DNA from 3 places in the Bacteroides sp. Ga6A2 genome. Region 3 is predicted to be linked to each of the others. Evidence: riboswitches for the same ligand, from Rfam matches in the RefSeq annotation. Region 3 holds a riboswitch; each other region holds the start of a gene.
The links. A riboswitch is a leader RNA that binds a small molecule or an ion and turns the genes downstream of it on or off. The one in region 3 is predicted to bind thiamine pyrophosphate.
Positions count from the first base shown of each region.

Region 1: it holds a riboswitch for thiamine pyrophosphate, as region 3 does, so the genes downstream of both, thiS (sulfur carrier protein ThiS) here and T538_RS0101995 (TonB-dependent receptor) in region 3, are expected to answer to the same signal.
Region 2: it holds a riboswitch for thiamine pyrophosphate, as region 3 does, so the genes downstream of both, T538_RS0102445 (thiamine phosphate synthase) here and T538_RS0101995 (TonB-dependent receptor) in region 3, are expected to answer to the same signal.

Region 1 covers NZ_JNKX01000026.1:36,519-40,650, forward strand. The annotation lists gene thiH (2-iminoacetate synthase ThiH) at 1-1,026, opposite strand, end outside; gene T538_RS0107710 (thiazole synthase) at 1,040-1,819, opposite strand; gene thiS (sulfur carrier protein ThiS) at 1,847-2,044, opposite strand; TPP riboswitch at 2,094-2,195, opposite strand; gene T538_RS0107720 (1-acyl-sn-glycerol-3-phosphate acyltransferase) at 2,316-3,464, opposite strand; gene T538_RS0107725 (D-alanine--D-alanine ligase) at 3,487-4,132, opposite strand, start outside.
Region 2 covers NZ_JNKX01000011.1:18,897-23,028, reverse strand. The annotation lists gene thiC (phosphomethylpyrimidine synthase ThiC) at 1-903, opposite strand, end outside; gene T538_RS0102445 (thiamine phosphate synthase) at 929-1,579, opposite strand; TPP riboswitch at 1,617-1,708, opposite strand; gene T538_RS0102435 (ATP-dependent helicase) at 1,914-4,132, shown strand, end outside.
Region 3 covers NZ_JNKX01000008.1:94,534-98,665, reverse strand. The annotation lists gene uxaC (glucuronate isomerase) at 1-8, opposite strand, end outside; gene T538_RS0102005 (tagaturonate reductase) at 192-1,676, shown strand; TPP riboswitch at 1,868-1,964, shown strand; gene T538_RS0101995 (TonB-dependent receptor) at 1,997-4,132, shown strand, end outside.

The sequences.
Region 1 (4,132 bases), on a different contig from region 3:
GCTCACCGTAAACTGTTCCAAAGCCTGCGGATAAGTATGATATCCGCCCGGATTTACGCGACTCTCGGCACTCATAGTGGTAACGCCAAGCATAGCCATGTTGTTGCGGATGAAGGCAGGCTCGCGTGTTGAGTAGCTGATGTCTACATCGTGGTCGAAGATTCGCATCGCAAAAGTAGCCTGAGCAAGTTGCTTGTCCGTCATGTAGCAGTTAGGGTGGAAGCCCTCGTTCTGTGCCGGGCGCATACGCGGAAAGTTAACCGAGTATTTAGTGCGCCAATATTTCTTCTGAAGATAGCGCAGATGGTAAGCCATCATCGTTATGTCCGTGCGCCATTCCTTCTCCAGTCCAATCAGCACGCCCATGCCTATGGAGTGCACTCCAGCCTGTCCCATGCGGTCGAAACCATTTACGCGCCACTCAAACTTGCTCTTCATGCCGCGCGGATGATAAATGTTGTAGTTTGCCTTGTGATATGTTTCCTGAAAGCATATAACGCCGTTCAGACCATGCTCGCGCAACTCGGCATATTCTTCGGCAGCGAGAGGCATAACCTCAATCTTTAGGTTCGAGAAATATTTCTTTGCAATGTCGAGAGCCTTTGCCAGATAGGGCACTCCTGCCTTTGCCGGATTCTCGCCCGTGACAAGCAGAATGTTCTCGAAAGGTGCAATCTCCTTTATCGCCTTGTACTCGTTCTCAATTTGCTCTGGCGTCAGGATTACGCGCGGCATTGGGTTGCTGACGTGAAATCCGCAGTAGACGCAAGAGTTTGAGCACGAGTTGGTTATGTAGAGCGGAATGAACATCGACATAGTGTTGCCGAATCTTTCCTCGGTATATTTCTTGCTCAGCTGAGCCATCTGTTCAAGATAAGGCTCGGCGGCGGGAGAGAGCATGGCCATGAAGTCCTCAACGTCGCAATGGCTCTTTGTCAGCGCGCGTCGCACGTCGGCATCGGTCTTCGACATGATTTTCCGGGTTGTCTCGTCCCAGTCAATCTTTTCCAATTCGTCTGAAAACATCTTTATCTTTCTGTTAGTCGTTAAGGAAGGCGGTTAGCGGCGATGATGCCGATGCCACCAAGTTGCCCGATGTTACTGCGCCCAGTCCGCTCTCATAAGCCATTCTGCCAGCCTCTACAGCCAGTTTGAAAGCCTTTGCCATCTCAACAGGATTGCCTGCAACCGATATTGCCGTGTTTACGAGGCATGCTGATGCGCCCATCTCCATTGCCTCGGCTGCGTGACTTGGTGCGCCGATGCCTGCATCTACAACCACTGGAACGCCAGCCTGTTCGATGATGATGCGGATAAACTCCTTTGTTTCAAGACCCTTGTTTGTGCCGATAGGGGCAGCCAATGGCATTACGGTTGCTGCGCCAGCCTCTTCGAGCTGACGGCACAGAACGGGGTCTGCCTGACAGTATGGAAGAACCACGAAGCCCAGTTTTACAAGCTTCTCGGTAGCCTTCAGAGTCTCTACAGAGTCGGGCAGAAGGTATCGAGGGTCGGGATGAATCTCGAGTTTCAGCCAGTTAGTGCCGAAAGCCTCGCGCGCCATCTGTGCGGCGAATACCGCTTCGTCGGCATCTCTCACGCCCGATGTGTTAGGCAAAAGTTGTATGTTTGGGTGGGCAATGTGCTTAAGCATATCGTCTTCTTTGTCGTCAAGCTCAATGCGTTTCATGGCAAGTGTAACCATCTCTGTGCCAGAAGCCTTGATAGCCTCTTCCATCACTTGGTTTGAGCTGAACTTTCCAGAGCCAAGAAACAGGCGCGAGCCAAATTCCTTGCCAGCAATTACTAATTTCTCCATTTATATAAGTTTAAGTTTTTCAGAATATTATCCGCCGCAAGCGGCTTTTATTATCACCACGTTGGCATTCTCGGCAAGCGGTGTGGCACTCCATTCCGAGCGCGGAATCATCTCGTTGTTTACGGCTACTGCCACGCCCTTTTCGGGCAGTTGGAGCTGTGCGGCAAGGTCGCTCACGCTTGTGCCGTCGAACTCAGTTTCCTTATTGTTTACGGTTATTTTCATGCACAATGAATTTTGTTTCGTTCTAAATTCTGTAGAAACAAAGTGTGCGGTGAGGCTTTGAAACATGTCCTTTCGCCGGTATTAGCCGGATCAAGTATTTAGGGTATAATCTCAGCCTTGAAAGACGTTCAGGGCACCCCTCTGTTCTACTGAGGTGCAAAATAAACTATTATTTTTGTTATTTCCTAAAAAAACGTTGATTATTTTGCAATAAAAAAGCGGAGTAATCGAACATTTAGATTACTCCGCCATATAGGTTGCTGATATTATGCTACAAAGCCTTTGCCTTGTTTATTGCAGGGTTGGCATACATTGTAAGTATGCGCTCGCGCAAGAATGCCTCGTCTTTGTTCGGGAGGTCGATTTTTGCAATCTGTCCTGCCAGATATTTCTCGAAGAAAGCCTTGTCCTCGGCTGTGTACTTGTCTGATGAGTCCGAGCCTGTAAGCTCGTCCATCGCGATGTAGTTGCAAGGATAGAGCATGTAGTTCGAGTGTATACCCTTGTCGATGTGCTTTGCAATCATGCCGAAAATCTCGGTCTTAGGAGTGCTGCGGTCAATAGTGTCGAGCCACTCGTTAATGCAAGGCGCGGTGTGATAGTGGATATGTCCCTTGAATCCGTAGATGCCGATGCTCATGTTGTCGAGGTCGTCCTGTTGGCTCTTCTTAAAGTCAGGGTTGTCGCGCTTCTGCTGGAACTCCTTGGCTTTCAGATAGTCGCATGGGTCGAACTCGTACGAGATGCTCAGCGGAACGATGTTCATGTCCTTCAAACGGTCTATGATGTCGCCCTCGCCGCCCATTGCAAGCATCTTCAGGATGCTGTCCTGAGTAAGGTCGTTGCTGTCCTTGGCTCTGCCTTCGCGCTGCGCCATCCAGATGTTCTCGTTCTTATGGTTGATGGCAAAGTGCATGTATCGGCTCATCGTAGCCGATGCCTGAAGCATCTGGCGCATGGTTAGTGCGCGCTGTACAATGAAGCTCTTGTTTATGCGTACAATCTTCTTTATCCAAGGGCGGATAAGGAGGTTGTCGCCGATGGCAATCTCTACCGTTGTGTCGAAGCCATTGTCTACAAGAAGAACCGACAGAAGTGCCGAGTCGAGCACGATGTCGCGGTGGTTAGAGATGAAGGTATGATGCTTGTCGCGGTGGGTAAGACTGTCGGCATTCATCTCCATGCCTTTGCCGCACTTTGCTACGAGACTCTTCAGGAGAGGGTAGACGAGTGCTTTCTGAAATTCGAGGTTGGTCTTGCACTGCAGAAGCTGCTTTGCAAGCATCTCGAACGGAACGTCGGGCATCACCTTTGCCATCACAGCCTTGAATTCCTCGTCGGCTATCAGTTCCTGATACACGGCTGGCAACTCCTCGGGAGTGTAAGGCCGTATGTCGTTGAATTCTTCAGGAATAGTCATGATTAAAGTTGTTAGTCGGTTGTTAGAACTGGTTTTCTATCACGTCGCTCAGCACGTCGCCCATGTTCAGACCGGCAGCCTTTACCTGCTGCGGAATGAAGCTTGTGGCAGTCATGCCTGGTGTTGTGTTAATCTCCATCAGCATAGGCTTGTCGTTGCCCTCGGCATCTTTTGTAATGATGAAGTCTATGCGGATTATGCCGTTGGCGTGCAGAATGTCGTAGATTTCAGAAACCATCTGGCGCACCTTGGCTGTTGTCTCGTCCGACAGGCGGGCAGGCGTAATCTCCTGAACCTGACCGTTGTACTTGGCATCATAGTCGAAGAACTCGTTCTCCGAAACTACCTCGGTGGCTGGCAGAACAACGTTGCCCTTCTTTGTCTTGAAGCAGCCAACAGAAATCTCCGTTCCCTTCATCTCTGCCTCAATCATCACTTCGTCGCTCTCGTTCATTGCCTTGGCGATGGCTGCCTGAAGCTCTTCGGTCTTCTTTACCTTGCTAACGCCGAAGCTTGAGCCGCCTGCGTTAGGCTTTACGAAGCATGGCAGACCTACCTTGGCGATTATTGCCTCGTCAGAAGGCATCTGCTGACCTTTTCGCACAATGAGCGATTCGCTCACCGGAACGCCGAAGCCCTTCAGATACTGGTTCAGCGTGAATTTGTTG
Region 2 (4,132 bases), on a different contig from region 3:
TCCGCAATGAATTGTGAAGTAGTCAACGCCCTGTTCGCATTGCTCGATAAGTGTGTCGCGGAACAACTCCCAAGTCAGTTTCTCGGCATGGCCGTTAACCTTCTCCATAGCCTGATACATTGGTACGGTTCCCACTGGAACTGGACAGTTGCGTACAATCCACTCGCGTGTTTCGTGAATGTTGTCGCCGGTAGAAAGATCCATCAGCGTGTCGCCGCCCCACTTGCAACTCCAAACGGCTTTTTCAACCTCCTCGTCTATGCTCGATGTGGTGGCAGAGTTACCGATGTTAGTGTTAATCTTAACAAGAAAGTTTCGGCCGATAATCATCGGCTCTGCCTCGGGGTGGTTGATGTTGGCTGGGATAACAGCGCGACCTCTTGCCACCTCGTCGCGAACAAATTCGGGGGTGATGTGCGACTTGATTCCAAGTTGTTCGCAGTTCATGTTTTCGCGGATGGCTACATATTCCATCTCGGGAGTGATGATGCCTTGTTTGGCGTAGTACATCTGTGTGATGTTCTTGCCTTTCTCGGCGCGATATGGTAGGGCGATGTGTTCAAAACGCAGGTGGTCGAGACTCTTGTCTGCCTGACGCATACGGCCATATTCTGATGTCAGTTCGGAAAGACGCTCAACGCCACCGCGCTTCAGAATCCACTCTTCGCGCAAACGGGGAAGTCCTTTCTTTAAGTCGACTTCTACATTTGGGTCGCTAAAAACTCCACTTGTATCGTAAACATAAACTGGGTCGTTCTCGGTTATAACCTTCTTGCCATCGATAACCTTAACGGTTGGCGTAAGGTTGATTTTTCGCATACCAACTTTTATCTCAGGATAGATTTTTCCTTGAAGGTACACTTTTTCTGATGCTGGATATGAAATTTTTGTCTTGCTATCCATGTTTTTAGTTGAAATATTTTGTTTTTTATTGTTTTTCTTTTGCGTCCGAAATAAGCTGCAGAAGATTTGCTGTCATGCTTGCCGGATTCTCAGCGTTGAGGATTGTTCCGCTAAGGGCGATGCCGCATACGCCTGTTTCCATTATGCTCGGCACGTCGTCTGACGTAATTCCGCCAATGGCAACGAGCGGTATGTCGATGCCTCTTTCCTTCATCGCACCGATGATACTTCTGTAGCCGTCGAGCCCGAGGGTAGGCGAGAGGTTCTTCTTCGTTGTGGTAAACCTGAACGGACCGCAGCCTATGTAGTTTGCGCCGTTGCGGTAGTGCATTTCAACATCGTCTATGGTGTTAGCCGTTCCGCCTATAATGAAGTCGTTGCCCAGAATCTGGCGCGCCTCGTTTACGGGCATATCATTCTTGCCAACGTGAACGCCGTCGGCTTCAATCTCCTTTACAAGTTCAACGTGGTCGTCTATGATGAAGGTTGCTCCAACTTTTCGGCAAGCAGGCATAATCTGCAAGGCTGCGGCCCGTACTTCATCAACCGATGCGTCCTTCATGCGAAGCTGAATCCAGCGGCAACCACCTTCGAGAGCCAACAAAGCCGATTCGACGTAATCCGTAGAGTCGTTGAAATGTGTTATAAACTGTAGTTGAAAATTCTTCAGATTCATCTTACCTTAATTTATATATAGACAAGGGCGGATGAATGTGAACTGTAGAAACAATCCCTACGCCGGCATTGACCGGATCAGGTTATAAGGGTATAATCTCAGCCTTTTCAGGCACCCCTTTGTCATATACGGCTGCAAAAGTAATTAAAAAAAGTAAAAGTCGGACGTTTTCGGCGGCTAATTTTGTCTGATGCTTGAACTTATTGTTCTTTTTTCCGAAAAATCTCAGCCTTGGCAAAACTTCATTCGTGCGCCGCCAGATTGTTTTTGCTGAAAAAATCGGAGAAATTGCCGTATTTTTGTATTTTTGCACTACTATATAATAATGATGTAAATGAAAGAAAACTTTCTTGATGAACTTAATCAGAGTCAGCGCGAGGCTGTGCTGTATAACGAAGGTCCATCGTTAGTGATTGCTGGCGCAGGCTCTGGAAAGACCAGAGTGCTGACGTTCAAGATTGCATATCTGATGAATCTTGGACTCGACCCTTCACGGATTCTTGCGCTTACGTTTACCAACAAGGCGGCGCGCGAGATGAAGGAACGTATTGCACAAGAAGTTGGTTTCAATCGCTCTAAATATCTGTGGATGGGAACGTTCCATTCAATTTTTTCGAGAATTCTGCGTGTTGAGGCTGATAAAATAGGCTTTACTCGCGATTTTACGATATACGATGCCAGCGATTCGAAGAGTCTGATAAAGTCCATCATCAAAGAAATGGGGCTTGACGATAAGACATACAAGCCTTCGGCTATCGCAGGAATAATATCGAGTGCAAAGAACCATCTTGTAACTCCCGGTGCGTATCGCAGCGACAGGGCAACCGTCGAGGGTGACGAGCGCGCAAGGATTCCGAAGGCAGGATTGCTGTATCAGACTTACGTCGACCGCTGCCGAAAGGCGAATGCGATGGATTTCGACGATTTACTGGTCTACACATATTTTCTTTTCTCGAAGAACGAAGAGGTGCGCCGACAGTATGCCGAGCGATTCGAGTACGTTATGGTCGATGAGTATCAGGATACGAACGTGGCCCAGCACAAGATTGTATGGGAGTTGACGAAGGACAAGCAGCGCGTGTGCGTGGTTGGCGACGATGCCCAGAGCATCTACTCGTTCCGCGGAGCAAACATCGAGAACATCCTCGGCTTTACAAAGCAATATAATTGCGCCAAGGTCTTCAAATTGGAGCAGAATTATCGTTCAACCCAGACCATCGTTAATGCTGCGAACAGCGTTATTGCAAAGAATAGTAATCAGATAGACAAAAATGTCTTTTCTGAAAACAAAATAGGCGAGCCAATCGAGGTTTACAATACTTATTCCGACCGCGAAGAAGGCATAACCATCGTTAAGAGGCTTCGCGAATATTACAATTCGGGCGAGCGCAGTTACAAACGCTTTGCCATTCTTTATCGCACCAACGCGCAGAGCCGAATCTTTGAGGACGAACTGATGCGCAACAACATTCCTTACCGAATCTACGGCGGATTGTCGTTCTACCAGCGAAAGGAGATAAAGGATGTCATCGCATATCTGCGAATGGCAATAAATCCAAACGACGAGGAGGCTCTGAAGCGAATAATCAACTATCCGGCGCGCGGAATTGGCGAAACAACAATAAAGAAGGTTTCGGCGTGCGCCGTTTCTAACGAGGTTTCGATGTGGAATGTCCTTTCTGAACCTGTTAAATTCGGACTCGACGTAAACAAGGGAACTCTCACGAAATTGCAGAATTTTCAGGATTTGATATTCGGCTTTCAGGAGGCTGCCAAGCAGATGAACGCTTCGGAAATAGGTTTGAAGATAATTTCAGAAAGCGGAATTCTGAAGGATTTGTATGCCGAAAAGAATAGCGAAAGTCAGGACAGACTCGAAAACATCGAGGAGTTGAAGAATGCCTTGGCGAGTTTTGTCGAAGAGCGTCAGGAGCAAGGCATCGATGAGATTATGCTGCCCGATTTCCTTTCCGAGGTATCGCTTATTTCCGACCTTGATGAGTCTGATGACGGTGGAGACAAGGTCACTCTGATGACCATTCATTCGGCAAAAGGACTCGAATTCGACACGGTTTTTGTTGTCGGAATGGAAGAAAATCTCTTCCCAAGTGCTATGAGTTACGAATCGCCGCGCGCCATCGAGGAAGAACGCCGCCTGTTTTACGTTGCAATTACGAGAGCCGAGAAAAACTGCGTTCTGTCGTTTGCCCGAAGCCGATTCCGCTTCGGTTCAATGGAATTCAGTTCGCCAAGCCGGTTCTTGCGCGAACTCGACCCTAAGTGCATTCGTATGATGGGCGGCAGCAGTTTCAGCATGGAGTCACCTTCTGAAAAGACTTATGGCGGTTCGCCGTTTGGCAGAAGTTCGGGCTACGACGAAGATGTGCCGGAGTGGATGCAGAAAAGTCGGATAGATTATTCAAAGGTTTCGCAGGTGGCAAACTCGGCCAAAAGAGTTGTTCAGCCTCGCCAGACCGACTTTCCGCCTCGAAAATTGAAAAAGGTCGTTACACCAACGGCATCTGTCGATAAAACATCGGTTACATCGCTTGG
Region 3 (4,132 bases):
TGTTTCATTATTTTTATATATTTTTTTGATTAAAATGTCGTTAAATGTTAAACAGCACCAAATTCGTCGTTTTTTAGTGTTATCGCACACAAAAGTATAAAATAAATTTGGTATTACAAAATTTATTCGTACTTTTGTGGTGTTTATCAGAAACATTTAAGAAATTTATTAACAAAAAAACAGATATTATTATGTTGCAGGCATTAAACAAAAGAACAGCGCCAAAATCGTGCGCGCCTGAAAGAATCATTCAGTTTGGTGAGGGTAACTTCCTTCGTGCTTTTGTAGATTGGATTATCTACAATATGAATCAGAAGACAAACTTCAACAGTAGCGTAGTAGTTGTGCAGCCTATCGAGAAAGGTATGGTTGAGTGGCTTAACGGTCAGGACTGTATGTATCACGTTAATCTTCAGGGTCTTGACGAGGGCAAGGCAGTAAATAGCCTTACTCGTATCGACGTAATCAGCCGCGCTCTTAACCCATACTCACAGAACGCAGCATTCATGGCTCTTGCAGACCAGCCAGAAATCCGCTTCGTTATCTCTAACACAACTGAGGCTGGTATCACTTTCGATGCTAACTGCAAGTTCTCAGATGCTCCTGCATCATCATATCCGGGCAAGCTTACACAGCTTCTCTACCGTCGTTTCAAGACATTCAACGGCGATCCTAAGAAGGGTCTCATCATCATGCCTTGCGAGCTTATCTTCCTTAACGGTCACCACCTGAAGGAGTGCATCGAGCAGTACATCGAGCTTTGGAAGGCTGACTTCGGTGCTGACTACGCAGCATTCAAGGAGTGGTTCGAGAAGTACAACTATGTATGCGCTACATTGGTTGACCGTATCGTTCCGGGCTTCCCACGCAACGAAATCAAGGACATTCAGGAGAAGATTGGCTATGCCGACAACTTGGTTGTTCAGGCTGAAATCTTCCACTTGTGGGTTATCGAGAAGGCTAGCAACATGACTTGCGACGAGCTTCGTGCTGAGTTCCCAGCAGAGAAGGCAGGTCTTCACGTTCTTATTGCCGAGAGCGAGGCTCCTTACCACGCTCGTAAGGTTACATTGCTCAACGGCCCTCACACAGTTCTCTCTCCTGTTACTTACCTCAGCGGCGTAAACATCGTACGCGATGCTTGCAACCACCCTGTTCTTGGCAAGTACATCGAGAAGGTTCAGTTTGGCGAGTTGATGGAGACTCTCGACCTTCCAAAGGACGAGCTTCAGAAGTTTGCAGCCGATGTTGTTGAGCGTTTCAAGAACCCATACGTTGACCATCAGGTTACTTCTATCATGCTTAACTCATTCCCTAAGTTCGAGACTCGCGACCTTCCAGGCCTTAAGATTTATCTTGAGCGCAAGGGCGAGCTTCCAAAGGGCTTGGTATTCGGTTTGGCAGCAATCATCACTTACTACAAGGGTGGCGTTCGCGAGGACGGTGCTCCTATCCAGCCAAACGATGCACAGGAGATTATGGATCTTCTTACTCAACTTTGGGCTACAGGCGACACTCAGAAGGTTGCAGAGGGCGTTCTTGGCGCAACAGACGTTATTTGGAAGGAGAGCAAGCAGAACCTCAACGAGGTTCCTGGTCTTACTGCTCTTGTTAAAGAGTACCTCGACCTTATCCAGTCAAAGGGTATGCTTGAGGCTGTCAAGACAATTCTGTAATAGAATCACATTTGACCATATTTTTCAAAAAGGGGGATTCCAGAAAATGGAATCCTCTTTTTTTGTACAAGCCATCAGAAAAAGCCGGATAACAGAATTCCTGCGATGTAATTCCACAACTAGAAAAAAATAATCGGAACAGTTTTTGTTTTTTGATTGGCAGAAAATTTGTACTTTTGCATCGTTTTTAACAGATTATCAAGGGGTGCTAACCGTTTGTTGGCTGAGATGATACCCTCGAACCTGAATCGGATAATGCCGACGTAGGTATGGATAGGTTGTTTTTCGGACACGACTCCCCCCCGTTTTTTTAGATGAACATGAAAAAGATTGTATTGCTGGGCATTTCAACAATGTCCGTGGCGACGGCTGCACATGCGCAGTACGACTCGCTGAAGATTGAACAGATGCAAGAGGTTGTTGTTAACGGCGTAAGAGCGCAGAAAAATGCCCCCTATGCCATTACGAATATCAGAAAGACTGAGTTGCAGAGTTTTGCACGAACTGGAAAGGAACTGCCAATGCTGTTTTCGCAGACTCCGGGCGTTATTGCATGGAGCGACAACGGCGTTGGAACAGGAACATCGTATATGAGAATCCGCGGCGCTGGCGACTCGCGCATAAACGTAACGCTCGACGGAATGCCGCTAAACTCGCCCGAAGACCAATGCGTATTCTGGGCTAATATGAACAGTTACGGAGCAATGCTCGGCTCGGTACAGATTCAGCGAGGCGTTGGTACATCTACCAACGGCGACGGCGCATTCGGCGGAACGGTGGCTCTCTCTACGGCCGCGCCTTCGCCAACACCTACAGTCGAGGTTTCGGGCTCATACGGCTCTTACAACACTTGGAACGCCGGAGTCTCGCTGTCATCGGGCTTGCTGTTCAAGCACCTTATCATAGACGGCGCATACCACGAGACGAATACCGACGGATTCATTCACGGAACAGCCGGACGCTCAGGCTCATACTACGGCGGTATTACATGGATGAACGACCGTATTCAGATTAGATACAAGAACATAGGCAACTTTGAGAAAACCGGACAAGCTTGGAGCGGCATTACCGCCGGCGACGACGACCTTAGTCTGATGGACGGAACATACGGCGCAAACACAGGCATAAAGACATACAAAGACATGTACGAAGTAGGACTGGGACGCTTCAACTCTCTGTACGAACGTCTTGTTTACGACGAAAGCGGAAACTTTGCAAAGGATGCCAACGGAAAATACATAACCAAGCGTTACGAGATGAACGACGGCTCGCTATGGAGCAGAACGACCGACAACTTCTGGCAAGACCACAACATTCTGTCGTTTGCGTGGGACATAAACAACTACTGGAGCACAACGGCATCGGCACGCTACACCTACGGCTACGGCTATTACGACCAGTTCCGCTACAACTACAAACTTGCCAAGTTCGGTCTGAAATATACTGATGCCGACGGCAACGCAGTTAAGAGAAGCGACTTTGTGCGCAAGAAAGGTCTGGAACAGAACACCTACGGACTTGTATGGAACACAAGCTACAAGCGCAACCGCTGGGACATCGTAGGCGGCGTGGCTATGCAGTATTTCAGCGGAAACCACTTCGGCTACATCACTTATATTGCCGACAAGGATATTGCTGCCACATTCCTGAAAAACGGCAGATACGACTATTACGATTCTGACGCGACAAAGACCGACGGAAGCGCGTTTGCAAAGGCGGCATTCAGCATAACCGACAACTGGAACGTGTTTGCCGACATTCAGTATCGCCACGTTGGCTACAAGACCGACGGAATAAACGACAAGTTCTACGACAACGAGAGCGGTTTCTACAACCAGAAACTGGACATCGACAAGAAATACGACTTTTTCAATCCGAAAGCCGGATTCTCGTGGACTCTGGGCGAACACCGCGTCTACGGTTCGGCAGCCTTGAGCCACCGCGAGCCTGAGCGCAACAACTTTACTGACAACGGCTCATATCCTGCTCCGAAAGCCGAATCGCTCTTGGACTACGAACTGGGCTACACCCTGAGCAACAAGAAATGCCGCCTCGGAATAAACCTGTATTACATGGACTATACCGACCAGTTTGTACAGACGGGACAGGAGAATGAGATTGGCGAAAAGCTGACAACGAACATCAAGGACAGTTATCGCGCCGGAATTGAACTGCAATGCGGAGCCGACTTCACGCCTTGGCTGAGCCTCGACCTTAACATGGCGGTTAGCCGGAACAAGATTAAGGATTTCGACGAGGTGGTTGAAGACTGGGACAGCAAGGATGAGTTCAGAACAATACACTACGACAACTCTACCCTCGCCTTCTCACCAGCCTTTACGGGCAACGCCTTCCTTAGTTTCCACCACAAGGGAATGACGGCGGTTTGGCACACATCTGCCGTTGGTCGTCAGTATCTCGACAATACCGCGAACAAAGACCGTTCTCTGCCGGCG